Regions from separate parts of the Xanthobacter variabilis genome, predicted to be linked through region 2. Evidence: riboswitches for the same ligand, from Rfam matches in the RefSeq annotation. Region 2 holds a riboswitch; the other holds the start of a gene.
The links. A riboswitch is a leader RNA that binds a small molecule or an ion and turns the genes downstream of it on or off. The one in region 2 is predicted to bind S-adenosylmethionine.

Region 1: linked by a shared signal. The riboswitch ahead of V5F26_RS09605 (O-succinylhomoserine sulfhydrylase) and the one ahead of V5F26_RS12955 (homoserine O-succinyltransferase) in region 2 are both predicted to bind S-adenosylmethionine.

Annotation. Positions count from the first base shown of each region.
Region 1 is NZ_CM195533.1:2,218,003-2,221,403, reverse strand. Features, by position in the region: gene V5F26_RS09610 (2'-deoxycytidine 5'-triphosphate deaminase) at 1-1,017, opposite strand, end outside; SAM riboswitch at 1,096-1,178, shown strand; gene V5F26_RS09605 (O-succinylhomoserine sulfhydrylase) at 1,258-2,490, shown strand; gene V5F26_RS09600 (ABC transporter substrate-binding protein) at 3,398-3,401, shown strand, end outside.
Region 2 is NZ_CM195533.1:2,988,518-2,991,918, forward strand. Features, by position in the region: gene V5F26_RS12950 (sensor domain-containing diguanylate cyclase) at 1-485, opposite strand, end outside; gene V5F26_RS12955 (homoserine O-succinyltransferase) at 691-1,617, opposite strand; SAM-I-IV-variant riboswitch at 1,657-1,768, opposite strand; gene tam (trans-aconitate 2-methyltransferase) at 1,883-2,659, shown strand; gene V5F26_RS12965 (MetQ/NlpA family ABC transporter substrate-binding protein) at 2,716-3,401, opposite strand, start outside.

The sequences.
Region 1 (3,401 bases), 770 kb from region 2:
CCGCTCATAGACCAGCCGGCCCACGGTCTGCCCATGCTCCAGGATGAAGGGCACCTCGCGCGAGCGCACTTCCAGCACCGCGCGGGCCCCGCGGCCGCCGGCCACGGCGCTGCCGAAGCCGGGATCGAAGAAGCCCGCATAATGCACGCGGAACTCGCCTACCAGCGGGTCGAAGGGCACCATCTCGGCCGCATAGTCCGCCGGCACATGCACCGCCTCGCGGGAGGCGAGGATGTAGAAGGCATCCGGGTCGAGCACGAGCGAGCGCCCGTCCCCCCGCACCCGGATCGGCTCCCAGAAGTCCTCCACGTCCAGCGCGCCGGACTGGTCCACGTCGATGACGCCGGTGTGGCGTTTGGCCCGGAACCCCTGGAGGCCACCGAGCGCCTCGCCCGCCAGATCCACCCCCAGCGCGATGCCGCCCGCGGCCACATCCGGCTGGGGCGCGTCCACCAGGCATTCGGCGGTCTGCAGGCTCAAGAGTTCCAGATCCGAGAGCCGCGCCACGCCGCGCCGGAACCGCAGCTGCGACAGACGCGAGCCGGTGCGCACCAGGATGGGGAAGGTGCGCGGCGAGATTTCCAGATAGAGCGGACCCCGATAACCCTGCGGAATGGTGTCGAACGCCCGCGCCCCGTCGGTGATGACGCGCACGAACACGTCCAGTCGGCCGGTGGAGCTCTTGGGATTGGCGGCGGCGGCGAGGTCCGCCGGCAGCTTCAGCCGCTCGAACAGCTCCACCAGATAGACGCAGCCCGTCTCCAGCACCGCCCCCTGGGAGAGGTCGAGCTTGTGAAGGGCCAGCGTGTCGAGCCGCTCCTTCACGCTCACGCCGGCGCCGGGCAGGAAGCTCGCCCGCACGCGCCAGGCGCTGCGCCCCAGCCGCAGGTCCAGGCTGGCCGGCTGGATCTGATCGGCATCAAGAGCATGCCGGCAGGCGATGAGCCCCTTCGCCTTCAGCTCCGAGATGGCTTCGGCGGGAAGGATTCCCGGCTTCAGTACATCGGCCACGCGCATCCCCACATCCGCTTTGCCATCCGCCCCGTTCGATTTAACGAACGAATTCCTTGACGCCAAGGGGACGGCGGCATTAGTGATCCCGCTCGTGGTCAATTTGAGCCGGCCGGCTTGCAGCCACGTTAAAAACGCACTTGCTAAAAGGCCGGGGATGAGCGGATCGCCGCCGCGCATGTGCCGTGAAGTCGCGGACAAATGCAAGCGTGGGACCGCAACACATCCTCCGCCGTGGAGACAGCCATGTCGTCGGCGTCCGAAACGGGCCAGCCCCGTCCCAGCTTCCTCGGTTCCGCGGAGGCGCGCGCGCTTCATCCGGAAACGCGCCTCGTGCATGCGGGCACCACCCGTTCGCCGTTCGGCGAAACCTCGGAAGCCCTCTTTCTCACCCAGGGCTTCGTCTATGACAGCGCGGCCGCCTGCGAGGCGCGCTTCAAGGGCGAGGATCCCGGCTTCGTCTATTCCCGCTACGCCAACCCCACCACCTCCATGTTCGAGGAGCGCATGGCGCTGATCGAGGGCGCTGAGGTGGCGCGCGCCACCGCATCGGGCATGGCGGCGGTGAATGCGGCCCTGCTCTGCCAGGTGAAGGCCGGCGACCATGTGCTGGCGGCCCGCGCCCTGTTCGGCTCCAGCCGCTGGATCCTGGAAGAGCTGCTGCCGCGCTTCGGCGTCGAGGTGACGCTCGTGGACGGCACCGACATCGAGGCCTGGCGCCGGGGCATCCGCTCCAACACCCGCGCCTGCCTGCTGGAAAGCCCCACCAACCCCACCCTCGACATCATCGACATCGCGGCGGTGGCCGAGATCGCCCATTCCGTGGGCGCGCGGCTGGTGGTGGACAATGTGTTCGCCACCCCCCTCCTGCAGCACCCGCTGAAGCTGGGCGCCGACGTGGTGGTTTATTCCACCACCAAGCATGTGGACGGCCAGGGCCGCTGCCTGGGCGGCATGGTGCTGTGCTCACGCCAGTTCCTCGATGAGGAGCTCCAGGTGTTCCTGCGCCAGACCGGCCCTTCCATCTCCCCCTTCAATGCGTGGGTGATGCTGAAGGGGCTGGAGACGCTGTCCGTCCGCGTGGAGCGCATGCAGGCGAGCGCGGCGCGGCTGGCGGACGTGCTGGCCGGCGCGCCCGGCGTGGAGAAGGCGCTTTATCCCTTCCGCGACGACCATCCGCAGGCGGCGCTCGCGCGCCGGCAGATGAGCGGCGGCGGCACCCTCGTGACCTTCGTGGTGGAAGGCGGCAAGGAGGGCGCTTTCCGCTTCATGGATGCGCTCAGGGTGATCCGCATCTCCAACAATCTCGGCGACGCTAAGAGCCTCATCACCCATCCCGCCACCACCACCCACCAGCGCTTCACGCCCGAGGCACGCGCGGAAATGGGCATCAGCGACGGCCTGTTGCGCCTGTCGGTGGGCCTGGAGCATCCCGACGACCTGGAAGCCGACCTGCGCAACGCCCTGACGGCCATCTGAGGCACCCGCCGCACGCGCTCGCCCGCAATGGCGACGCGCGGCCCCGCTGACAGAGCCATGGCAACCAGCCCCTCCGGCCCCCTGGTGACTTGCGACTCCGCAACGAGCCAGAGGGCATGGAGGGGCTGAAGGCCACGGCGGCGGGATGCACCTCCGGACGAACAGGCCGCAGACAGCCAGCCGGTGCGCGTGACGGCGCGCGCGTTACCGTGCACCGCGGCGCGCGAAACCACCCAGCGGCCGCGCCACGCCCCTGCGCTGCGAGGTGGGAAGCCGCCCTCGGAACGGCAACGGACATCCGCCGCTCGCGCCATGCCCCACGGCGGGGCCGCCCCTGCTCCATCTCCCAGACGACAGAAACAGGCCCCTCGCCCCGCGCCGCATGAGCTCGGCGGTAGACGTATGGGTGCGTGCGGAGATCAGCACCACTCCCGACCATAGCCAGCGCCCCGGCCACGCCCCCCGGGCCCGAAGCGCCCGCGTGCCGTTCCCCACGACAGCAACGATCCCCGAGGGAACTACTGTCGTCAGCCTTGTCCGACGCGAATCCCCCTCGAACCGCAGAAACTGCCACAGACCCCTTATAAGTTGCGCCGATGCCACGGCATCTATTCGTCGGATATATCCGACATCTGCAGCATTCTCCGGCCCATGCCCGCAAGGCTGCATCGCCGCCGCAAGACACCACTCGTCGGATTTTATCGACACTTCATACCGGCACCTCAATGGCGACCTTTTGCCGGAAATTTGTGCGTAAAAAATATAATATAATCATCATATTATACAATTTTCATGCAGCCATCTGGGCGGCTGCACAAAATATCGCATATCGCTATGATTGACGGAATATCGTGACAGGTCGTAGCGTTCTGTCATCTCAGCCGGAAACGAGCGGAAAGGCGGAAACATGA
Region 2 (3,401 bases):
AACTGGCCGTTGACGCGGGTATAGTGCCCTTGCCGGTTGACGACGCACAGCGCCACCGGCGCTTCCGTATAGAGCGTCTTGGGATCGAGGAGGTTCTTTTCCTCCGCGGTCTCGGCGGTGATGTCGGTGCTGACACCGAAGAAGCCATCAGGCGCACCGTCGTCGCGCCGTACCGGTGCGCCACTTACCTCGAAAACGCGAGTGGAGCCGTTCGCATGCTGTGTCTTGTGGACCAGGTTTTCAATGGACCGGCCTTCAGTCACCGCGCTTCTAAAGATGCTTTCGAAGTCGGGCGTACCATTATTGGGCAGAACGGAGAAATACTCCCGCCCCATTATATCATCTGCGCCGAGGCCAAGCAGAGGGCGGGCCGCGGACGAGGAAAAGCAAAACTCACAATTCTTGTTGAGCTGCCACACCCAGTATTGAGACGCCTCCGTGGCGCGCTGCAACGGCACCTCGTCCAGAACGTTGCTTTGATCCATGGCCAATTGGGGTCCCGCGCCGCAGCTCCAGCTTTATCTACGATCGGAAGAACTTTATAGTTCTTTTGTATTAGGCTACCGTGAAAACTCTAGGTTGGCAGGCAGGGATTGTCAATGTATACTTCTTGGCTGCATTGCACGTCTGGGCGCCTCGTTGAAGCCCGCGCAACGGGGGGCCGCCGCGCAACCTCCTGGCTGGTGAAGCCTACGCATCCGACTGCCCGACGCGTTCCAGCTCGAACGGCGTGCTCTGGTACATCTCATTGATCCAGTTGGCGAATAGCAGGTGCGCGTGGCCGCGCCAGCGATTCTCCGGCGGTGTCTGCGGATTGTCGTCCGGGAAATAGTGGGCTGGAAGGGGCGTTCCGGGCTCCTTCGCCGCGTCCCGGAAATATTCGTTGGCCAGAGTGGCCGCGTCGTATTCCAGGTGATTGAACATGTGCAGCGCCCGGTGGCGCGGATCGTCGAGCAGGCACAGGCCGGTCTCCCGGGAGTCGGCCAGCACGATCAGGCCGCTATCGGCGGGAATGTCGCGCGCGCGGGCCTCCGCCCAGCGGGAGACGGGAACCCGGAAGGTGTCCGGAAATCCGCGCAGGAAAGGCGAGGCGGGCTGCAGGACGCGGTGGCGATAGAGCCCGAACGCCTTCTGCCCCAGGGTGTGCTTCGGCATGCCGTGGAAGTGCCGCACCGCCGCCAGCGCCGCCCAGCAGATGGTGAAGGTGCGGTGCACATGGGTTTGGGTCCAGTCGAACACGCGGGAGAGCTCGTCCCAATATGAAACCTCGCCGAACGGCAGGTGCTCCACCGGGGCGCCGGTGACCACGAGGCCATCGAATCGCTCATGCTCCACCTCCGCCCAGGGGCGGTAGAAGGCGGACATGTGGTCTTCGGGGGTATTGCGGGAGACGTGCTCTGTGATGCGCACGAGCGTCAGTTCGACCTGTAGCGGCGTCGCCCCCAACAGGCGGGCGATCTGCACTTCGGTGGAGATCTTGTCCGGCATCAGGTTGAGGAGAGCGATGCGCAGGGGGCGGATGTCCTGCCGGATGGCGTCGCCTTCGCTCATCACCATCATGCCCTCGGCCTCCAGCGTGCGGCGGGCGGGCAGAAGGTCAGGAATCTTGATGGGCATCGCGTCGTCCTCGGGCCTGTCGGAACTGACGCTGGGTGGCTTGATCCGTTGGTTTGCCGGCTCGGCCACATCCTCTCTGCTGGAAGAGAGTACCACCTTGCCCGGACCGGCAGGTTGGTGTTGGGCGTCGCCCCAACTCTGGATGTGAGGTCGTCTCTACTCTTGCACCGGGCCTTTGGCAACGGCGAAACGCCATGCGGTTGCGAGGTGATCCTTCCGCAAGGTGGTGATGCTATTGTATCCGACCGCCGTTCAGGAGACCCCCATGGCCGATTGGAATGCCCAGCAGTATCTGAAGTTCGAGGACGAGCGCACCCGCCCGGCGCGGGATCTGCTGGCACAGGTGTCGCTGGATCAGGCGTCGTTCGTGGTGGACCTCGGCTGCGGTCCGGGCAACTCCACGGAGCTGATCGCGGCACGCTTCCCCGATGCCGAGGTGCTGGGGCTCGACACATCGCCGGCCATGCTGGAGGCGGCCCGAAAGCGCCTGCCACGGGCGCGTTTCGAGATTGGCGATGCCTCGACCTTCACGCTGCCGCGGCCAGCCGATCTCATTTTCGCGAATGCGGTGCTGCAATGGGTGCCGGACCATGAGGCGGTCTTTCCACGCCTTCTGTCCCTGCTTGCGCCCGGCGGGGTGCTGGCGGTGCAGATGCCCGACAATCTGGACGAGCCCTCCCACGTGGCCATGCGTGAGACGGCGATGACCGGCCCCTGGGCCCGCAAGCTGCGTGATGCCGTCGCGGCCCGCACCACGCTGCCGCCGCCCACCGCCTATTACGACCTGCTGATCAATTCCGCCCAGCGGGTGGACATCTGGCACACCATCTACAACCATCCCCTGGCCAGTGCGGCGGCGATCGTGGAATGGGTGAAGGGCACTGGGCTGCGGCCGTTCATCGATCCGCTGGAAGGGGATGAGAAGGCCCAGTTCCTGGAGGAATACCGCCAGCGCCTGGTGGGCCCTTATCCCATGCGGGCCGACGGTAAGGTGCTGCTGGCCTTTCCGCGGCTGTTCATCGTTGCGCGGCGTGGATCCTGACGGGCCGGCGCGCGGTGGCGCGCCGGGTTTTCGTGTCAAAGCGGCGGGAGCTGGGCTCACCAGCTCGGCAGCACCGAGCCCTTGAAGGTGTCGAGGATGAAGGTCTTCACCTCGGGCGACTGGTAGCTTTCCACCAGTGTCTTCACCCAGGGCTTGTCCTTGTCCTCGGTGCGCACGGCGATGACGTTCACATAGGGGCCCTTGGGGTCCTCGCGCAAAATGGGGTCCTTCACGGGGTCCAGGCCGGCTTCCTTGGCGTAGTTGGTGTTGATGCCGGCGGCATCCACGTCGGGCAGGGCGCGGGGGAGCTGGGCGGCGTCGATCTCAACGAACTTGAACTTCTTCGGGTTCTCCACGATGTCCGCCACCGAGGCCTTCACGCCGGCCTTCGGGTCGAGCTTGAGATAGCCCTTGTCGGCCAGAAGCAGCAGCACGCGCCCGCCGTTGGTGGGGTCGTTGGGAATGGCGATGCTGGCGCCGGCGGGGATGTTGTCGAAGCTCTTATACTTCTTGGAATAGACGCCGATGGGGAAGTTCACCGTGTAGCCCACGGGGCTGATCTTGTAACCGCGATCGGCGATCTGGGCATCGAGATAGGGTTGGTGCTGGAACGAGTTGGCCTGGATCTCCCCGGCTGCCAGGGCGGCATTGGGCACCACATAGTCGGAGAATTCGACAATGGTGATGTCGAGGCCCTTCTTGGCGGCGATGGGCTTCACTGCCTCCAGGATCTGTGCATGGG